Regions from separate parts of the Streptomyces sp. NPDC017095 genome, predicted to be linked through region 3. Evidence: riboswitches for the same ligand, from Rfam matches in the RefSeq annotation. Region 3 holds a riboswitch; each other region holds the start of a gene.

Evidence for each region. Region 3 has a riboswitch for S-adenosylmethionine ahead of ACH4OA_RS02405 (amino acid ABC transporter permease). Riboswitches for the same ligand answer to the same signal wherever they lie in the genome.
Region 1: it holds a riboswitch for S-adenosylmethionine, as region 3 does, so the genes downstream of both, thrC (threonine synthase) here and ACH4OA_RS02405 (amino acid ABC transporter permease) in region 3, are expected to answer to the same signal.
Region 2: it holds a riboswitch for S-adenosylmethionine, as region 3 does, so the genes downstream of both, ACH4OA_RS23090 (aminotransferase class V-fold PLP-dependent enzyme) here and ACH4OA_RS02405 (amino acid ABC transporter permease) in region 3, are expected to answer to the same signal.

The regions. Positions count from the first base shown of each region.
Region 1 is NZ_JBIROU010000004.1:362,193-369,131, forward strand. It holds gene groL (chaperonin GroEL) at 1-1,562, opposite strand, end outside; gene ACH4OA_RS10800 (cold-shock protein) at 1,862-2,065, opposite strand; gene ACH4OA_RS10805 (MoaD/ThiS family protein) at 2,498-2,773, opposite strand; gene thrC (threonine synthase) at 2,770-4,053, opposite strand; SAM riboswitch class I at 4,072-4,214, opposite strand; gene ACH4OA_RS10815 (glucosyl-3-phosphoglycerate synthase) at 4,372-5,316, shown strand; gene ACH4OA_RS10820 (trehalose-6-phosphate synthase) at 5,427-6,830, shown strand.
Region 2 is NZ_JBIROU010000011.1:156,320-163,258, forward strand. It holds gene ACH4OA_RS23070 (NYN domain-containing protein) at 81-1,424, opposite strand; gene ACH4OA_RS23075 (hypothetical protein) at 1,473-1,712, opposite strand; gene ACH4OA_RS23080 (rhomboid family intramembrane serine protease) at 1,865-2,608, shown strand; gene ACH4OA_RS23085 (Lrp/AsnC ligand binding domain-containing protein) at 2,605-2,886, shown strand; gene ACH4OA_RS23090 (aminotransferase class V-fold PLP-dependent enzyme) at 3,130-4,491, opposite strand; SAM riboswitch class IV at 4,631-4,747, opposite strand; gene trpD (anthranilate phosphoribosyltransferase) at 4,823-5,887, opposite strand; gene ACH4OA_RS23100 (cytochrome bc complex cytochrome b subunit) at 6,010-6,939, opposite strand, start outside.
Region 3 is NZ_JBIROU010000001.1:614,575-621,513, forward strand. It holds gene ACH4OA_RS02395 (transporter substrate-binding domain-containing protein) at 1-413, opposite strand, end outside; gene ACH4OA_RS02400 (amino acid ABC transporter ATP-binding protein) at 558-1,358, opposite strand; gene ACH4OA_RS02405 (amino acid ABC transporter permease) at 1,355-2,335, opposite strand; SAM riboswitch class IV at 2,686-2,796, opposite strand; gene ACH4OA_RS02410 (glutathione S-transferase C-terminal domain-containing protein) at 2,874-3,761, opposite strand; gene ACH4OA_RS02415 (putative leader peptide) at 3,863-3,985, opposite strand; partial or broken gene ACH4OA_RS02420 (GntR family transcriptional regulator) at 4,136-4,387, shown strand; gene ACH4OA_RS02425 (amino acid permease) at 4,586-6,001, shown strand; gene ACH4OA_RS02430 (sensor histidine kinase) at 5,981-6,939, opposite strand, start outside.

The DNA.
Region 1 (6,939 bases), on a different contig from region 3:
TTGTCGGCGATGACGGCCTCGGTGGTGAGGAACAGCGCGGCGATGGAGGCGGCGTTCTGCAGCGCGGAACGGGTCACCTTCGCCGGGTCGATGATGCCCTCGGCGACCAGGTCGACGTACTCGCCGGTCGCGGCGTTCAGGCCGTGGCCCGGGGTCAGGTTGCGCACCTTCTCCACCACGACACCGCCCTCGAGGCCGGCGTTGACGGCGATCTGCTTCAGCGGGGCCTCCAGGGCGACGCGCACGGCGTTGGCACCGGTCGCCTCGTCACCCTCCAGCTCCAGCTTCTCGAAGACCTGGGAGGCCTGCAGCAGGGCCACGCCACCACCGGCGACGATGCCCTCCTCGACGGCGGCCTTCGCGTTGCGGACGGCGTCCTCGATGCGGTGCTTGCGCTCCTTGAGCTCCACCTCGGTGGCGGCACCGGCCTTGATGACCGCGACACCGCCGGCCAGCTTCGCCAGGCGCTCCTGCAGCTTCTCGCGGTCGTAGTCGGAGTCGCTGTTCTCGATCTCGGCGCGGATCTGGTTGACCCGGCCGTTGACCTGCTCGGAGGAGCCGGCACCGTCGACGATGGTGGTCTCGTCCTTGGTGATGACGACCTTGCGGGCGCGGCCCAGGAGGTCCAGGGTCGCGTTCTCCAGCTTGAGGCCGACCTCCTCGGAGATGACCTCGCCGCCCGTGAGGATGGCGATGTCGCCGAGCATGGCCTTGCGGCGGTCGCCGAAGCCCGGGGCCTTGACGGCGACGGACTTGAAGGTGCCGCGGATCTTGTTGACGACCAGGGTCGACAGGGCCTCGCCCTCGACGTCCTCGGCGATGATCAGCAGCGGCTTGCCCGACTGCATGACCTTCTCCAGCAGCGGGAGCAGGTCCTTGACCGAGGAGATCTTGGAGTTGGCGATGAGGATGTACGGGTCCTCGAGCACCGCCTCCATGCGCTCCATGTCGGTGGCGAAGTAGGCGGAGATGTAACCCTTGTCGAAGCGCATGCCCTCGGTGAGCTCGAGCTCCAGGCCGAAGGTGTTGCTCTCCTCGACGGTGATGACGCCTTCCTTGCCGACCTTGTCCATGGCCTCGGCGATCAGCTCGCCGATCTGGGTGTCGGCGGCGGAGATGGAGGCCGTGGAGGCGATCTGCTCCTTGGTCTCGACGTCCTTCGCCTGCTCCAGCAGGGCGGCGGAGACGGCCTCGACGGCCTTCTCGATACCGCGCTTCAGGGCCATCGGGTTGGCGCCGGCGGCTACGTTGCGCAGGCCCTCCTTGACCAGGGCCTGGGCGAGCACGGTCGCCGTGGTCGTACCGTCGCCGGCGACGTCGTCCGTCTTCTTGGCGACTTCCTTGACCAGCTCGGCGCCGATCTTCTCGTACGGGTCCTCGAGCTCGATCTCCTTGGCGATGGAGACACCATCGTTGGTGATCGTGGGCGCGCCCCACTTCTTCTCGAGGACGACGTTGCGGCCCTTGGGGCCGAGCGTCACCTTCACGGCGTCCGCGAGCTGGTTCATGCCGCGCTCGAGGCCGCGCCGCGCCTCCTCGTCGAACGCGATGATCTTGGCCATGTGAAGTGGTCCCTCCAGGACTGGGGGTGATTCCTTCGGACCGCGCCCGCGCCCGCGACGGACGGCTCGCCGGCCGTGTGGTTCCTTGCCCCACCTGACCCGCGGGCCTCACCGACCCGGTCCTTCGCTGTCACTCTCACCTTCAGAGTGCTAACGCAATGATTAGCACTCGGCATGCCCGAGTGCAAGCGCCTGGGCCGGTACGGGGGCGCCGTCAGCCCCCGGCGAACACGCCGGGCCCGGGCATGGCGAAGGGCCCGCACCCTCTGCGAGGTGCGGGCCCTTCACGCGAGAAATGTTCAGGCGGTGACGCGAACCATATCGGCCTGCGGACCCTTCTGGCCCTGCGAGATCTCGAACTCGACCCGCTGACCCTCTTCCAGGGTGCGGTAGCCGTCCATCTGGATCGCGCTGTAGTGGACGAATACGTCCGCACCACCGTCGACCGCGATGAAGCCGTACCCCTTCTCCGCGTTGAACCACTTGACGGTGCCCTGAGCCATGCCTAACTCCCCTATTACTGGCCCTTGCACAGATCCACACTTCGCGGACCCGGGTCAGACCTCACCCCCCAACCGGTCTGGGGGCGTGCGCCGGAACGCGTCGACCGCGGCTGAATGTATCTGTCCAACTGCCGTCTGCAACAGGTCAATCGGACGAGAAATCTGGACGCGAGGGGTCCGGAATGTGGCGAGAATTCACCTGACTTCAGGGCAAGTCGGGCCCCATGAAAGCCACAAAAGCCGCAAAGAACCTGCACACTTTGGCTACTTCTTGTCGGGCAGGCGGCATGAATCCAGGGCCCGCGGCGCGACGGCCGCGACCGTGTTCCCCAACTCTACCGCGCTCAATCACACAGAATTGCCCCCTCCGTTTCTCTTACGGAGGGGGCAATCCGATGAACGCTCGGTTACCGCGGTGACCGGGGGCGACGATCAGCCGCCGGCGACCGCCGGGATGATCGAGACGCCGGCGCCGTCGGGGGTCGCCGTGTCCAGGCCCTGCTCGAACCGCACGTCGTCGTCGTCGACGTACACGTTGACGAACCGGCGCAGCTTGCCCTGGTCGTCCAGGACCCGGGCGGCGATCCCGGTGTGGTTCTTCTCCAGGTCGGCGATGACCTCGCCGAGCGTCCCGCCCTCGGCGGCGACCTCGGCCCGGCCGCCGGTGTAGGTGCGCAGGATGGTGGGGATGCGAACGGTCACGCTCATGCGAGGCCAGCCTCTCGGAAGGAGTCCAGGGTCGGGCGGATGGTGGCGGTCAGACCGGTGCCGGCCACCGCGTCCAGGGTCTTCAGGCCGTCGCCGGTGTTCAGGACGACCGTGGTCTTCGCCGGGTCCAGCAGGCCGTCCTCGAGCAGCTTGCGGGCGACGCCGACGGTGACCCCGCCCGCCGTCTCCGCGAAGATCCCCTCGGTGCGGGCGAGCAGCCTGATCGCGTCCACGACCTGCTCGTCCGTCACGTCCTCCACGGCACCGCCGGTGCGGCGCGCGATGTCCAGGACGTACGGCCCGTCGGCCGGGTTGCCGATCGCCAGGGACTTGGCGATGGTGTCCGGCTTCTGCGGGCGGACCACGTCGTGGCCGGCCTTGAAGGCGGTGGACACCGGCGAGCAGCCCGCGGCCTGGGCGCCGAAGATCTTGTACGGCCGGTCCTCGACCAGGCCCAGCCTGATCAGCTCCTGGAGCCCCTTGTCGACCTTCGTCAGCTGGGAGCCGGAGGCGATCGGGATCACGAGCTGGTCGGGCAGCCGCCAGCCGAGCTGCTCGCAGATCTCGTACGCCAGGGTCTTGGAGCCCTCCGCGTAGTACGGCCGCAGGTTGACGTTGACGAAGCCCCAGCCCTCGCCGGCCGGGTCGCCGATCAGCTCGGAACAGAAGCGGTTGACGTCGTCGTAGTTGCCCTCGATGCCGACGAGGTCACCGCCGTAGACCGCGGCCATGACGATCTTGGCCTGCTCCAGGTCGTGCGGGATGAACACACAGGAGCGCAGACCGGCCCGGGCGGCGGCGGCGCCGACGGCGCCGGCCAGGTTGCCGGTGGAGGAGCAGGAGAGCGTGGTGAAGCCGAAGGCGCGGGCGGCCTCCAGGGCCTGGGCGACGACCCGGTCCTTGAAGGAGTGGGTCGGGTTGCCGGAGTCGTCCTTGATGTACAGGCCGCCGGTCACGCCCAGTTCGCGGGCCAGGTTGTCGGCCTTGACCAGCCGGGTCCAGCCCGGGTTGAGGTTGGGCTTGCCGGCCACGTCCGCCGGGACCGGCAGCAGCGGCGCGTACCGCCAGATGCTGGCGGGGCCGGCCTCGATGCGGCGCCGCAGTTCCTCGGTGTCGTAGGCGGAGAAGTCGTAGGCGATCTCCAGCGGGCCGAAGCACTCCTGGCAGGCGAAGACCGGTCCGAGCGGCACCCGGTGGCCGCACTCGCGACAGCTCAGGGCGGCGGCGGGGCCGAGGTCGACGGCGGATTCGCTGGTGGTGGCAACTGTCTGCACAGCCATGTGAGGCGAGGCCCTTTCTCCTCATCTTCCTCACGACGCATCTCGTCGCGAGACGGATTTGGCACCTTCCCTAGCCGGGAGCCTCGCGTGGAAGACGAGTACCGGCTGGAGGGTTGCCGGGGCTTCATCGGGCCGTGTCCCTCTGCCCCTCTGGATGAGCTGTATGCGGTTGTGTGAACGCCCGCCGACCCCGACATGCGATGGTCACCGGCGTTGTTCAAGACTGTAACCGACGGCCAGGACAGTTGAGATAGTCGTCCGAACCGCGAGATGCATCACACGGAGACGTGTGGTCGTGACAGTGAGGAGCCGCCGACCGTGCTGGAAGAAGTCGAGCGCTGGCTGAGCACCCGCTCCTGGTCCGTGGCCGACCGCCCGCTGCACCAGGTGCTGGCCGCCAAGCAGCGCACGGGCCGGACGATCAGCGTCGTCCTGCCCGCCCTCAACGAGGAGGCGACGGTGGGCGACATCGTCACCGTCATCCGGCACGACCTCGTGGAGCGGGTGCCGCTCGTCGACGAGATCGTGGTCGTCGACTCCGGCTCCACCGACCGCACCTTCGAGGTCGCCGCGCGCGCGGGCGCCCGGGTGGTCCACCGCGACGAGATCCTGCCCCGCCTCCCCGCCGTCCCCGGCAAGGGCGAGGTGCTGTGGCGCTCGCTGCTGGTGACCCGCGGGGACATCCTGTGCTTCATCGACGCCGACCTGCGGGACTTCTCCTCCGACTTCGTCTCGGGGATCGTCGGACCGCTGCTCACCGACCCGGACGTGGACCTGGTCAAGGCGATGTACGACCGTCCGCTCGCCGGTGCCGCGGGGCAGGGCGGCCGGGTCACCGAGCTGATGGCCCGGCCGCTGCTGAACATGCACTGGCCGCAGCTTGCCGGGTTCGTGCAGCCGCTGGGCGGCGAGTACGCGGCCCGCCGCTCCCTGCTGGAGCAGTTGCCGTTCCCGGTCGGCTACGGCGTGGAGCTGGGCATGCTGGTGGACGCGCTGCACCTGGCCGGCCTGGACGCGCTGGCCCAGGTCGACGTGGGCGTGCGCAAGCACCGCCACCAGGACGGCCAGGCCCTCGGCCGGATGGCCGCCGCGATCTACCGCACCGCACAGCTACGGCTGGCCCGCGGCCATCTCATCCGGCCCGCACTGACCCAGTTCGAGCGGGGCGAGGACGGTTTCGAGCCGCGCACGTACTCGGTGGACACCGAGGAGCGGCCGCCCATGGCGGAGATCGCCGAGTACGCCGAACGGAAGGTGGCGTGAACGGGCCGTATACGGTCGGCTCCGCAGGTGGATCGCACGTTTGAGGGTTTACGGGCCGGGCTAGGTTGAGGCGTATGGCTCCCACGCACGATCCTGCCGAGAAAGCCCGGGTGCTGGTCGCGTCGAATCGCGGCCCGGTGTCCTACCAGGTACACGAGGACGGCTCACTGCACGCCAGAAGGGGCGGCGGCGGACTGGTCTCGGGGCTGTCCGCCATCGGCTCGGACGCCGGCTCGGTGTGGGTGTGCGCCGCGCTCGGCGACGGCGACCGGGCCGCCGTCCGGCGCGCGGACGGCGGGCTGCTGCCGGCCGGGGACACCGGCGGGCAGCGGGTGCGGATGCTCGACATCGACGCGTCCGTGCACGCCGACGCGTACAACGGCATCGCCAACTCGGTCCTCTGGTTCGTCCACCACATGCTGTACCAGACCCCCCTGGAACCGGCGTTCGACGCGGAGTTCCGGCGGCAGTGGGCGGCGTACCGGGAGTACAACCGGGCCTTCGCCGAGGCGCTGGCCGAGGAGGCGGGCGAGGGCGCGGCGGTGCTGATCCAGGACTACCACCTGGCCCTGGCCCCGCGCATGCTCCGCCGGCTCCGGCCGGACCTGCGCATCGGCCACTTCTCGCACACGCCCTGGGCCCCGCCGGACTACTTCCGGCTGCTGCCCGACGACATCGCGGCCGAGCTGCTCGACGGCATCCTGGGTGCGGACCGGGCGGCGTTCCTCACCCGGCGGTGGGCGGACGCCTTCACGGCCTGCTGTCACGCGGCGCTCGGGCCCGACAGCCTGTCCGGCACCCGGATCGGGGTGCACGGGCTGGGCGCGGACGCGGACTTCCTGCGCGAGCGGGCGCACCGCGAGGACGTGGCCGAGCGGATGGCGGCGCTGCGCGAGGAGATCGGCCCCGGCCGCAAGACGGTCGTCCGGGTGGACCGCACCGAGCTGTCCAAGAACATCGTGCGCGGGCTGCTGGCGTACCGCCAGCTCCTCGACGACCACCCCGAGTGGCGGGAGAAGGTCGTCCACGTGGCGTTCGCCTACCCGTCCCGGCAGGACCTCGCCGTGTACCGCGACTACACCGCCGAGGTGCAGCGGCTCGCGGACGAGATCAACGAGCGGTACGGCACGCCCGGCTGGACCCCGGTGGTGCTGCACGTGAAGGACGACTTCGCGCGCTCCCTGGCCGCGTACCGGCTGGCCGACGTGGCGCTGGTGAACCCCATCCGGGACGGCATGAACCTGGTCGCCAAGGAGGTCCCGGTCGTCTCGGACCACGGCTGCGCGCTGGTGCTGTCCCGGGAGGCCGGCGCGCACGAGGAACTGGGCGAGGACGCGTTCACGGTGAACCCGTACGACATCACGGGCACGGCGCAGGCCCTGCACACGGCACTGAGCCTGCCGCCGGAGGAGCGCTCGGCCCGCAGCAAGCGCCTGGCCACCGCCGCGACCGCCCTCCCGCCCGCCCGCTGGTTCCTGGACCAACTCGCAGAACTGACCAACGACCCGAACTGAGCGACGCGCGGACCGACGACGACTGGACCGGCGACCACCGGACCAACCACCCGCGACCGGCCGGCCGGATGAGGCGACCGGCGCGCCGACCAGACGGTCGGCTTGCCGG
Region 2 (6,939 bases), on a different contig from region 3:
CACATGCAGTGATGCGGGATTGACACTACGTTGCGTGACGTTGCCTGCCAATTCGGGCATTATCCGGGCCTGTTGGACCTTCAGGACAGCCGCTTCAGCAGCACCGCGGAGGCCACCGGCCGGGCGCCCGCCTTCGCGACCCCGTCGGCCACCTCCCGGTCGGTGGAGGCGACGATGACCGGACGTCCCGGCGGCTCGGCGCGCACGAGCTGGCGGATCAGCTCGTCGGCCGTGACACCCGGCTTGGAGAACAGCACCCGCACCCCGCGCGGCGGCGCCAGCAGCACCGGCGCGGCCAGCTCGGCCCCGTCGAAGACACAGGTCACCTCGGCCCCGGTCTGCGCGGCGAGCGCCGAGAGCTGGCCCAGCAGCCTCAGCCGCTGCTTCTCCAGCGGCATCTGCGGATAGCCGGTCTTGGTCACGTTGTAGCCGTCGACGACCAGGTGCGCCTGCGGCAGCGCGAGCAACTGGTCGAGGATCGCCGGATCGTGCTCCGACAGGGCGCGCGCGGCGATGTCCTTCGGGGTCATCCGGCCCGGCTCCACCGCGTCGACGGTCTCGGCGGGGCGCACCGACACCGGCGGCAGCGCGAGTTCGCGCCGCAGGCCCTGGGTCGCCTCCAGCAGGGTGTCGAGCAGCAGCCGTACCCGCATGTCCTCCACGCTGCGGCCCTCCCGGGCCGCCCGCCGGGTGGCCTCCAGCGCGGCCTCGGCCTCGCCCAGACGGGCCTTGAGCCGCCGGGACTCGCTCTCCGCCGCCGACACCTGCACCTGCGTCTCGGCGCGCACGGCGTCGATCTCACCCTGGACCTTGCGCAGCGCGGCCTCCCCGCGCTTGACGTCGTTGAGCGCCGAACGCAGCTTGCGGTGCAGCGACTCGGCCTCCTTCTTCGCCGACTCCACCTCCGCGCGCAGCCGTTCGGTCTCGGCGCGGGTGTGGTCGCGGGCCTGGGCCAGCTCCGCGCGCAGCCGCTCCAGCTCGGCCCGGCTCTCCTCGTCGGCCCGCTCGGCGTCGGCGCGCTGGGCCTCCTCGCCGGCCGCGGCGACCAGCTTCACCCAGCCCGCCGGGCGCAGCACGTAGGCCGCCGCCGCCACGTCGAGCGGGTCCGCGGCCGGGGGCGGGGCGCCGGCGTCGAGGGCACCGGCGAGTTCCGCCTGCGTCTCCCGGAACTTCTCGCCGATCCGCTGCCGGAACAGCGGGTCGGTCTCCAGCGCCGCCGCCATCGCGTTCCCGGCGAACTTCGCCCGGCGGTTCGGGGCGAACCGGGCGTACTGCCGCAACTGGGCGGGCAGTTCCGCCACGGTCAGCCCGCCGAAAGCGTCCGAGACGATCTGCACGACCCGCCGGCGCACACCGTCGGGCAGCGGACGGTCAAGCACCTCAGCGGTGCCGTCGTCCGGCCCCCCGCCTGCGGTCTCCACCATCCGTCACACCCCAATACCGGAAAAAGAGCCTCTCCGGGGCGGCTCCGCTCAGGAGCCGGCGCCCGGCCTGTCCACGAGTTCCACCTGGTCCACCGCGTTGCACCAGCGGCAGCGCACCGACTCGATGGTCTCACTGACCACCTCGCGCTCCTCCACCGTGGGCTCGCCGGCCAGATCGAGGTGGATGTACTCGACGACCTTGGACGAGCGGGTCACGTCGAACCGGGTGAGGTTGCCGCACAGGGCACAGCGCCACCGGGTCGTGGCGGTCGGCAGGGGAACCGTCATCGCGCTGGTCCGCTCCTTCTCGTGTCGGTCCGCGCCGCTGACCGGCGCGTGTGGCTCGTAACCCTACGGCCTGGCGGTCACTCGCCGCCCGTCCGTCCACGGCGGCGAGGCGGTCTGTCGGCATGCGTCCCGTTACGTCATGCTCTGTAGTCATGATCAGTACCTGGAGCACGGCCGCCGGCAGGGCCCTCAGAGCGGTCCGGAGCACGCCGGCGCCGGTGACGTACGGGCTCATCGCGCTGTGCGTCCTGCTCTTCGCGCTCGGCCCGGCCTCCGGGCTGGTGCCCGGGTACGGCTCCGGGGACGCGCTGCCGGCCGTCCAGCGGGCGTACTTCCGGCGCTGGGGCGTGGTCCCGGCCGAGCTGTTCGACGGACCGGCCCGGGGCGCGCTCACCCCGGCCACCGCGCTGTTCGTGCACGGCAGCTGGGTCCATCTGCTCGGCAACATGCTCTTCCTCTTCGTCTTCGGAGCGATGACCGAGGAGAGGATGGGACGGGTGGAGTTCACGCTGTTCTACGCCGGCTGCGGCTACCTCGCCCTCCTCGGCTACGCGGCGGCGAACGCCGCGTCCGGGCAGTCGCTGGTCGGCGCCTCCGGTGCGGTCTCGGCGGTGCTGGGAGCGTTCCTCTACCTGTTCCCCCGGGCGCGCGTGACCAGTCTCCTGCCGTTCCTGTTCTTCCTGCCGCTGCGCTTCCCGGCCTGGGTCGTGCTGCCCTGCTGGGCGGCCCTGCAGTGGCTGGCGGCCGGGCGGGCCTCGGACGGGCCGGGGGTGGCCTACCTCGCCCACCTGGTCGGCTTCGGTCTCGGCTTCGGCTACGCGTGGGTGCGCTACGGCCGTGGGACTAGAGTGAAGGCCGCACCGGCTCCGGTCACCGAGGGAGAGAGACAACCGTGATCACCGCGATCGTTCTGATCAAGACCAGCGTGGACCGGATCCCCGAGATCGCGGAGCGGATCGCCGCGCTGGACAGCGTCAGCGAGGTCTTCTCGGTCACCGGCACCTACGACCTGATCGCCATGGTCCGGGTCCGGCAGCACGAGGACCTCGCCGAGGTCATCCCCGGCCGCATCAGCAAGATCCCCGGCGTGGAGGGCACGGACACGCACGTGGCGTTCCGCACCTACTCCCAGCACGACCTGGAAGCCGCGTTCGCGATCGGCCTGGACAACTAGGGCCTCTCGTTCGGATCATGCCGGGCTCGCGGGCCCTGGCACCGCACCTCGCGGCGTTGTCGTCGGTTGCCATGGCTCCGCCATGGCGCCCTCCTCCGCCTTGCGATGCACGGCACCAGACCCCGCTCCCTGATCCGGCCTGATCCAAACGAAAGACCCTAGGGCCTGTCCGCCCGTTGCCGTCGCGTGACGGGAACGGGCGGACAGGCCCTGGGGCGCGGCCGGGCGCGCGGCGGGCCGGCGTCAGACCGCCGGGACGCAGCGGCCCTCCTCCGTGCGGTACTGCCACTTCGCGCCGTCCCGGACCAGTTCCCGCACCGCGGTGACGAAGCGCTCGACGTGCTCGTCCGGGGTGCCCGCGCCGAAGCTGACACGGATGGCGTTGAGGGACTTCTCGCCCGGGGCCGCCTCCGGGGCGCCGCACTCGCCCTGGGTCTGCGGGTCGCTGCCGAGCAGGGTGCGCACCAGCGGGTGGGCGCAGAACAGGCCGTCGCGGACGCCGATGCCGTACTCGGCGGAGAGCGCGGCGGCGAAGTGGGAGCTGTTCCAGCCCTCGACGACGAAGGAGATGACGCCGACCCGCGGGGCGTCGTCGCCGAACAGGGACAGCACGCGCACCTCGGGGACCTCGGCCAGGCCCGCGCGGACCTTGGCGATCAGGTGCCGCTCGCGGGCGACCAGGGCGTCCCAGCCGGCCTCGGTGAGCGCCTTGCAGGCGGAGGCGATGGCGTAGGCGCCGATGACGTTCGGGGAGCCGGCCTCGTGCCGGGCCGCGGTCTCGTGCCACTCCACGGCCACGCCGCCGTCCTCGCGCCGGGTGACCTTGCGGCTGGCGCCGCCGCCCGCGAGGTACGGCTCGGCCTCCTGGAGCCAGTCGGCGCGGCCGGCGAGGACACCGGAGCCGAAGGGCGCGTACAGCTTGTGCCCGGAGAAGGCGATCCAGTCCACGTCGAGGTCCGCGACGGACACCGGGTGGTGCGGGGCCAGCTGGGCGGCGTCCAGGACGATCCGGGCGCCGTGGGCGTGCGCGGCGGCGGCCAGTTCGCGCACCGGCCACAGCTCGCCGGTGACGTTGGAGGCGCCGGTGACACAGACCAGGGCCGGGCCGTGCGGGTCGCGCTCGGCGAGGGCGCGCTCCAGGGTCTCCACGGCCTGCCGCGGGGTGCGCGGGGCGTCGAGGTAGGTGACGTCCGCGTGCTGCCAGGGCAGCAGGGAGGCGTGGTGCTCGGTCTCGAAGACGAAGACCCGGCAGCCGGCCGGGACCACCCGGGCCAGCAGGTTGAGGGAGTCGGTGGTGGAGCGGGTGAAGACGACCTGGTCGCCGGGCCGGCAGCCGAGGAACTCGGCGACCGCCGCACGGGCGTTCTCGAACAGGTCGGTGGAGAGCTGGGAGAGGTAGCCGGCCCCGCGGTGGACGCTGCCGTAGTACGGGGCGTAGGCGGCGACGTCGTCCCAGACGCGCTGGAGGGCGGGGGCGCTGGCCGCGTAGTCCAGGGCCGCGTAGGTGACTTCGCCGCCGGTGACCAGCGGCACGGAGACATCTGCCCCCAGAACGGGCAGAGGGGTGCAAACGGACCGGTCGGTGGCAGCGGTGGAGACAGACATGGCGAACTCCCGTGAAGGAATGCGGAACGCGGCGGGGTGAAGAGGGAAAAGGGTGTGCGGAGGCGGGGCTCTGCGGCCCTAACGCATTCGCTTGCTCACGGAAGTCTCCTCGACGACCAGGATCCCTGGTGGTGCGAGGGATCCGCGCTTGCCGTGGACCTTGCTGTCCACGGCCTGGTCTTCACCCGGGGCACCCCGCCACGGACGGAGGGTTGCCGGACAGTCGGCCGGGGCCTCATGACTGTCACTCATGACCTGGTGCAGAAAAGTACGCGAGATGATCGTCGTCCCGCAACCCCGTGTCCGGATCGCGGGACGGCTTCCGGTCACCTCACGCGTTGCTGGCGGCCACCCAGCGCTCCAGCACCCGCCGGGCCGCCCCGGAGTCGATCGACTCCGCGGCCCTCGCCATGCCCGCCCGGAGCTGCTCGGCGAGCGGCGCGTCCGCCGGGTCCAAGGCCACCAGCGCCGCCGCCGCGTTCAGCAGCACGGCGTCCCGTACGGCCCCGTGCTCGCCGTCCAGCAGCCGGCGGGCCACCTGTGCGTTGTACGCCGGGTCGCCGCCGCGCAGGGCCTCCACCGGGACCAGGCGGAGGCCGGCGTCGCGCGGGTCGAAGGACTCCTCGCGGACCTTGCCGTCCCGCACCACCCAGACCCGGGAGGTGGCCGTCGTCGTCAGCTCGTCCAGCCCGTCGTCCCCGCGGAAGACCAGCGAGGAGTTGCCGCGTTCGGCGAGCACGCCCGCGACGATCGGCGCCTCGCGGGCGACGGCCACCCCGACCGCCTGGGCCCGCACCCGCGCCGGGTTGGTCAGCGGGCCGAGCAGGTTGAACACCGTCCGGATGCCCAACTGCCCGCGGGCGGCGCCCACATGGCGCAGCGCCGGGTGGAACTTCACCGCGAAGCAGAAGGTGATGCCGGCCTCGTCGGCGACCTCGGCCACCCGGCGCGGCGACAGGTCGAGGTTGACCCCCAGCTGTCCCAGCACGTCGGAGGAGCCGGACGCCGAGGACGCGGCGCGGTTGCCGTGCTTGACGACCTTCGCGCCGGTGCCGGCCACGACGAGCGAGGACATCGTGGAGATGTTCACCGTCTTGGCTCCGTCGCCGCCGGTGCCGACGATGTCGACGGTGCGGCCGGGCACCTCGATCACGTTCGCGTGCTCGTACATGGTGCGGACCAGGCCGGTGATCTCCTGGACCGTCTGGCCCTTGGCCCGCAGCGCCACCGCGAACCCGGCGATCTGGGCGTCGGTCGCCTCCCCGCGCATGATCCGGTCCATCGCCCACGCGGTGTCGTCCGCGGACAGGTCCCGGCCGTCCAGCAGGCCGTTCAGCAGGGCGGGCCAGGAGCGGCCCGCCGCGGTGTCGCCTCCAGCGGGGGTCACAGCGCTCATCAGCCGCTCCTCGTACAGATTCCTGCTCCGTCGCCCCCCACCCTATCCAGCCCGGCGGCATGGCGAAGGGCCCCGTCCGGCTCGCGGACGGGGCCCTTCGGCGTGGCGTGGCGACGCGGGGATCAGTGGTGGCCGTGGCCGCTCGTGATCTCCTTGTACTCCTCGGCGGACGGCTTCGGGATCTGGTTGTCCTCGCCGAAGTAGGCGTTGGACAGCTTCACCCGCAGCTTGTGCGAGGCAGGCACCTTGCGCTCGACACCGTTCTCGTCGACCGTCGGGCCGATCTCGGCCGGCGTGTACTGCTCGTGCGCGGTGAGCGTGTGCAGCTGCTCCTGGCTGAGCGGCTCGTGCACCTCGATGAACTCACCGTGCGGCAGCCGCTTGATGATGCCGGTCTCGCGGCCGTGCAGCACCTTGTCGCGGTCGCGCCGCTGGAGGCCGAGGCAGATCCGCTTGGTGACGATGAACGCGATGACCGGGGCCACGAAGTAGGCGATCCGGACGAACCAGGTGACCGCGTTGATCGACAGGTGGAAGTGCGTGGCGAAGATGTCGTTGCCGCCGCCGATCAGCATCACGAAGTACACGGTCAGCCAGGCGACACCGAACGCCGTACGGGTCGGGGCGTTGCGCGGGCGGTCCAGGATGTGGTGCTCGCGCTTGTCGCCGGTGACCCACGACTCGATGAACGGGTAGACCGCGATCGCCATGAGGATCACGCCGAACAGCAGCAGCGGGATGAACACGCCCAGGACCAGCGTGTGGCCCCAGAAGTTGATCTCCCAGCCCGGCATGGCGCGGATCAGGCCCTCGGCCATACCCATGTACCAGTCCGGCTGGGCGCCGGTGGACACCTGGTCCGGACGGTAGGGGCCGATCGCCCAGATCGGGTTGATCTGCGCGATCGCCGCGAGGGCCGCGAGGACACCGAAGACCAGGAAGAAGAAGCCGCCGGCCTTCGCCATGTACACCGGGAGCAGCGGCATGCCGACGACGTTGTTGTTCGACTTGCCGGGACCCGCGAACTGGGTGTGCTTGTGGTAGAAGACCAG
Region 3 (6,939 bases):
ACGAACAGGTTCTCCCAGGTGGAGTTGCGTACCTCGGGCTCCAGTCCGAGCACCGCGGCGACCAGCCGGCCGAGGTCGGGTTCGGCGCCGGTGAGGGTCTTCTGGTCGCTGCCCACGAAGCCCAGCGGGGCCGACCCGGAGGGCAGCGCGCCGACGCCGATGACCAGCTTGCCGCTCTTGCGGACGGAGGCGGGCAGCTCGGCGCTGATGGACTTCACTTCGGAGACCTTCAGCGCGGTCTCCTTCGCGGCTCCGTTGGACAGCCGTCCCACGGTCACCGTGCCGGCGGCACCGGTGGTGGTGGCGGCGTCGCTGTCTCCTCCGCAGGCGGCGAGTCCGCCGGCGAGCAGGGCGGTCGCGGTCGTCGCGGTGAGGCCGCGGATCAGGCTGCGTCGGGAGAACTGGCTGGGCATGGCTGTCCTTGTCGTCGTGAGGTGCGGGAGGCCCGCGGGTGGTCGGTCGGAGGAAGGAGCCGGGAAGGCCGCCGGGGCGGTCAGGCGGTCAGGCGGTCGGGCGGTCAGGCGGTCAGGCGGTCAGGCGGTCAGGCGGTCGGGCGGTCAGAGGACCTTGGCGAGGAAGTCGCGGGTGCGTTCGTGCCGGGGGTTGTCCAGCACCTCGGCGGGCGGGCCCTGTTCCACGATCCGGCCGGCGTCGATGAAGACGACGCGGTCGGCGACCTCGCGGGCGAAGCCGATCTCGTGGGTGACGATGACGAGGGTGGTGCCGCCGCTCGCGAGGTCCTTGATGACGGCCAGCACCTCGCCGACGAGTTCGGGGTCGAGCGCCGAGGTCGGTTCGTCGAAGAGGATGATCCCGGGCCGCAGCGCGAGGGCGCGGGCGATGGCGACCCGCTGCTGCTGTCCGCCGGACAACTGCCGTGGATAGGCGTCGCACTTGTCGCCGAGGCCGACGCGGACGAGCAGTTCGCGGGCGAGTTCCCGGGCCGCCGGCCGGCTCAGTCCGCCGGTGGCGACGGGCGCGGCGGCGATGTTGTCCAGGACGGTCAGGTGCGGGAAGAGGTTGAAGTTCTGGAAGACGAAGCCGATACGGCCGCGCTGGGCGAGGATGGCGCGCTCGCCGAGTTCCTTCAGCCGGTTCCCGTGCCGCTTCACGCCGATCAGTTCGCCGCCCACGCTGACGTGCCCGATCTCGGGCTTCTCCAGGTGGTTGATCACCCGGAGCAGGGTCGACTTGCCGGAACCGGAGGGCCCGAGGATCACCGTGACCTCGCCGGGGCGGACGGTCAGGTCGATGCCGTCGAGGACGCGGTGGGCGCCGTACCACTTGTGGACGTCGTGCACTTCGAGCGCGGCGGGCGCGGCGGGCACGGTCTTCGCCGGGGTGTGTGCGGTGGTCATACGGCGGCCTCCCTGCGCAGCCGGGCCCGCAGGTCCGTCAGCCGGGCGCGGACCTTCTGCAGCGGGGTCGGCGGCAGGGTGCGGGTGGCGCCCCGGGCGTAGTACCGCTCGACGTAGAACTGGACGACGGACACGGCGCTGGTCAGGATCAGGTACCAGACGGTGGCGACCAGCAGCAGCGGCACCACGTCTCCGGGGTAGGTGCTGCCCATCGACTGCACCGTGCCGAACAGGTCGAGCAGGGACACGTAGAACACCAGGGACGTGCCCTTGATCAGGCCGATCAGCTGGTTGACGTAGTTCGGGGTGATGGACCTGAGGGCCTGCGGGAGGACGATTCTGCGGAACCGGTAGCCGCGGGGCAGGCCGAGCGCGGCGGCCGCCTCGTGCTGTCCCTGGTCGACGGAGAGGACGCCGGCGCGGACCACCTCGGCCGCGTACGCCGCCTCGTTGAGGCTGAGGCCGACCACGGCGATCGTCAGGTCGGTGGCCAGCCGCGACTCGTCGAAGGTGACGAAGGCCGGGCCGAACGGCACGCCGAGGCTCAAGGTCTTGTACAGGGCGCTGAAGTTGTACAGGAAGATCAGCACCACGATCAGCGGCACGGAGCGGAACAGCCAGGTGTACGTCCAGCTGACCGCGCGCAGCACCGGGCTTCCGGAGAGCCGGGCGAGGGCGAGCAGGACGCCTCCGAGGAGCCCGAGGACGGCGCTGAGCGCGGCGGCTTCGAGGGTGACGAGGAGTCCGTCGAGGACGGTCGGGCGCAGGAACCAGTAGCGGAAGCGGTCCCACTGGTAGAAGGGGTTCGTGACCAGACCGTGCAGGATCTGCGCGACGAGCACGAGCACGGCGGCGGTGACGATCCACCGGCCGGGCCGGCGCAGCGGCTGAACTCGCTGCGCCTTCAGTGCTCTTGACGGTATGTCGGCGGGTATCGGCGCCTCGGCGAGGGAGACGGCGCCTGGAGGTTCACTCATGAGGGGCTCCGGAGTCGGACACCCCGGGCCGCGGCCGGGCGGGCGTGGGCCACGACGGCACGGGGGCACGAGGCGGCGCACGGGGCTGGCGCGGAACCGGGGGCTGGGCGGACGACGGCACACCGGGCGGCGGGTGCGCGGCGGGGACGCGAGGGTGGGGAGGAGTCCTCAGCCCTGGCGGCGGGCAGAGCCCGGTGCGGTACACAGTGCGCTGTTCACGCGGAGCAGATCGACGGCACGGTCGGCGACGAGCAGGCCGGCGTACGACGGCACGCAGCCCTGAGGGCGGCTTACGGCCGTCCTGGGAGCTGCGTCCATGGCGTCACCTGTCACTGTTCCGGCCCGGCGGGGCCTCGCGCTTACCGAAAACGTCATCCGGTCCGGTCGTCACCTGGGGCACCCCACCGCGGTGCGAGGGTTGCCGGTCAGCGAGCCAGGGCTTGGCGCTGACGCTCATGACCGTTCTGAGGCGTAAGTAAGGCAGTTGACCGTTCGAATGTCAACGCCCGTCCGCCTTGTGGACGGTGGCCGACCGCTGTCACCTGCGGCGGGCCTGCGAAGGCTGTCCGGCGTGGCTCGCCCAGTCCAGGATCTGGACGGCGGCCCCGGCGGCCTCCAGGCCCTGGCAGTGGCCGTGGTGGCGGCGGGCGATGCCGTCGAGGTCGAGATGGCGGCCGAAGGCCGGGTGGGCGGTGAGCCGGCGGGCGTAGGCCCACAGCGCGCGGTGGCCGGCGACGCGGTGCACGGCGGAGGCGTCGAGGTGGCAGCGGTGGACGGTGTCGAGCCGCAGCAGGGCGACCCACAGCTCGATGTCGGCGGCGGTGAGCCGGTCGCCGGCCAGGTACTCCTCCCCGTGCAGCCGCCGCTCCAGCCGGCCCAGGGTGTCCAGCAGCACGTCGAGCGCGGCGGCCCGCTCCTCCGGGTGGGCGCCGGCCCGGCCGGCGCGCTGCGCGGCCTCCTCGACGCCCTCGGCGCACATCCGCTCGACCGCGTCGAGCACGGACTCCAGGCCGGCCGGGTACAGGCGGGCGTCGTCGTCCGGCCGGAACCGGTCCAGGTCGCGCAGGATGTCGGGGGTGTGGGTGCTGACGATGCGCCCGGACCAGTCGTCGCTGAGGACCGGGCCGAGCGCCGGGCCGGTGTAGTGGTGGGCGCTGGCCTCGTACAGCGGGCGCAGCGCCGCGTGGCCGCCGCCGGGACAGTCCGGGACGGCGGGCAGGAAGGTGACCGGACAGCTGGTGTCCAGGCCGAGGAGGGTGTGGCCGACGGCGAGGCGCAGCCCGTCGGGGCAGGCGGTCGACAGGTGGAGCCGGTAGCGGTGCGGCACGGCGTAGTGGCCGCTGCGCGCGTCGACGCCGATGCGGCCCCGGAAGAGCGGGGCGGGACGGTGGGCGGGCTGGACGGCGGCGAGCGGAGTGATGGACATGCGTCTCCCCGGGTGAATGGGTGTGCGGACGAGTGCTCCGGCGCGGGCGCGTGCGGCGGCGGTGTGCGGGGCGGACCGGGTCCGGCGGGGCGGGGCCCGGTTCAGCGGTGGCGGCCGATGGCGCTGCAGACGCGCTGGAGATCGATGTGGCGGCGGGAGGTGAGCAGGAGCGCGCGGGGCGGGGTCCGGTCCGTGCGGCCGGTGCCCGTCGCGAGGCGCGTCATGATTCCCTACCTGTTCACTAGGATTCCCTTCCTGGAGTGTCGATCGGGCCGCCTGCGGCGTCAAGGGGGCGTCCGCGCTTGGGAATCCGGGGTCTCTAGGAGTGAGAAACATGTGACATGGCACTGCCGGCCTGTCCTAGACTCGGCCCGTACTCGGCGCCCTCGCTGGCCGCCCGGTTCGGGGTCTCGGCGACGCCGGTGCGGGAGGCGATGCTCGACCTGGCCAAGGAAGGGCTGGTCGACACCGTGCCCGACAAGGGCTTCCAGGTCACCGTCGTCTCCGACCGGCAGCTGGACCAGTACACGCACGTCCGGGCGCTGATCGAGATGCCGACCGCGGCGGGCCTGGCCCGCACCGCCGACCGGGTCTCGCTGGAGGCGCTGCGTCCGGCGGCCCGGGAGAGCGCCGGGGGCTGACCTCCGCCGGCCCGGACAGCGCCGTACATCTCGCTGCGGAAAGCGCCTCTGACCTCAGTTTTTTCATGGCCTCGGGGGCGTCGCGGGACAAGGAACGGCGATTTTGCGCCAGATAGGGGCATCCCCGACCATGGCTGCGTCCCGGCACCCAGGGGCAGCTGTTCGATGAGAGGCGCACCACCCATGCACGTCCCCGGAACCGCACCGCAGCCGGCTCCGGCCCCCACGGAGTCCCCCGCCGCCACCGCGGCGGAGCCCCGGTCCGGCAGCAAGCACGCCCGCAGCTTCGGTCTCCCCGTCGCCACCGCGCTGGTCATGGGCAACATCATCGGCGGCGGTATCTTCCTGCTCCCGGCCTCCATCGCACCGTACGGCACCGTCAGCCTGGTCGCCTTCGGCGTGCTGACCGTCGGCGCCATCGCGCTCGCCCTGGTCTTCGGCCGGCTCGCCGCCCGCGACCCGCGCACCGGCGGCCCGTACGTCTACGCCCGGGAGGCGTTCGGCGACTTCGCGGGCTTCCTCGCGGCCTGGTCGTACTGGATCACCACCTGGGTGTCGAACGCCGCGCTCGCCGTCGCCGCCGTCGGCTACCTCGACGTGCTGATCCCGGTGAACGGCCACCGCTGGAGCGCGTGCCTGGCCGCGCTGACCCTCCAGTGGCTGCCCGCCCTCGCCAACTTCGCAGGCACCCGCTACGTCGGCGCCGTCCAGCTCGTCTCCACGGTGCTGAAGTTCGTGCCGCTGCTGCTCGTCGCGGTCGGCGGGCTGTTCTTCTTCGACCCCTCCCGGCTCGGCCCGTTCAACTCCAGCGGGCACGGCGCGGTCGGCGCGGTGTCCGCCTCCGCCGCCCTGCTGCTCTTCTCCTACCTCGGTGTGGAGTCCGCCGCCGTCAGCGCGGGCGAGGTGCGGGACGCCCGCCGCAACGTGGGCCGCGCCACCGTCATCGGCACCGCGGGCGCCGCGCTGGTGTACCTGCTGGGCACGGTGTCGGTGTTCGGCACGGTCCCGCACGAGCGGCTGCTCACCTCCACCGCGCCGTTCTCGGACGCCGTGAACGCGATGTTCGGGGGCGGCTGGGGCGGTACGGCGGTGGCGCTCGCCGCGCTCGTGTCGATGACCGGCTGCCTCAACGGCTGGACCCTGCTCAGCGCCCAGACCCCGTACGCGGCGGCCCGCGACGGCCTGTTCCCGAGCGCCTTCGCGCGCCGCCGGCGGGGCGTTCCCACCGTCGGTGTCGGCGTGACGGCCGTGCTCGCCTCGCTGCTCACCGTCTACAACTACTTCTCGGGCTCGGGCAGGGTCTTCGAGGTCCTGGTCCTGGTCACCACGTTCACCGCGACCGTCCCGTATCTGCTGGCCACCGCCGCGCAGATCTTCCACCTGGTGTCCGGCCGGCCCGGGGCGGTGGACCGGGGGCGGCTGGTGCGGGACTCCGTGGTCACCGCGGTGGCCGCCGCCTTCTCCGTCTGGCTGATGGCGGGCGCCGGCTACGCGGCGGTGTACCAGGGCGTGCTGTTCCTGTTCGTCGGGATCATCGTCTACGCGGTGATGGCGGCCCGGCGGCAGCGGCAGCGGCCGTCAGCGAGCGGGGCGGTCTGACCGGCCGGCGTCCGGCCGGTCCGGCGTGCCGGGTCCCGGGGGCCCGTCGCGCACTCCGGGCCGGTACTTGGGGACGCGCAGGGTGATCTTCATGCCGGCTCCCACGCCGGTCTCGATCACCAGGCCGTGGTCGTCGCCGTAGACCTGGCGCAGCCGCTCGTCCACGTTGCGCAGCCCGATGCCGGCCGCCGCGTCCTCGCCGCCGCCGAGGATGCGGCGCAGCCGGTCCGGTTCCATGCCGACGCCGTCGTCCTCCACGACGATCCGTGCCGTCGCGCCCTCGTCCCGCGCGGTGAGGGTGATCCGGCCGCGCTCGCCGCCGTCCCCGAGGCCGTGCTTGACCGCGTTCTCCACCAGCGGCTGCAGGCACAGGAAGGGCACCGCCACGGGCAGCACCTCCGGGGCGATCCGCAAGGTCACCTCCAGGCGCGGCCCGAACCGGGCGCGGACCAGTTCCAGGAACTGCTCGATGGAGCGCAGCTCCTCGGCCAGGGTGGTGAACTCGCCGTGCCGGCGGAACGAGTAGCGGGCGAAGTCGGCGAACTCCAGCAGCAGGTCGCGGGCCCGCTCGGGGTCGGTGCGGACGAAGGACGCGATCGCCGCGAGCGAGTTGTAGAGGAAGTGCGGGGAGATCTGGGCCCGCAGCGCCCGGATCTCCGCCTCGATCAGTCCGGTGCGGGTGCGGTCGAGGTCGGCGAGTTCGAGCTGTACGGAGATCCAGCGGGCCACCTCCTCGGTGGCCCGGGCCCCGGACGCCGGCTCGCCGGCGCCGAGCACGACGAGGGCGCCGGGCACCCGCCGGTCCACGGTGAGCGGCGCGACGGCGCCCCAGCGCACCGGGCAGTCCGGGTCCGGGCAGTCCACGGTGAACGTGTGCGGGCGGCCGGTGTCCAGCACCGCGCGGACCCGGTCCAGGGCCGTGTCCGCGTGATGCCGGC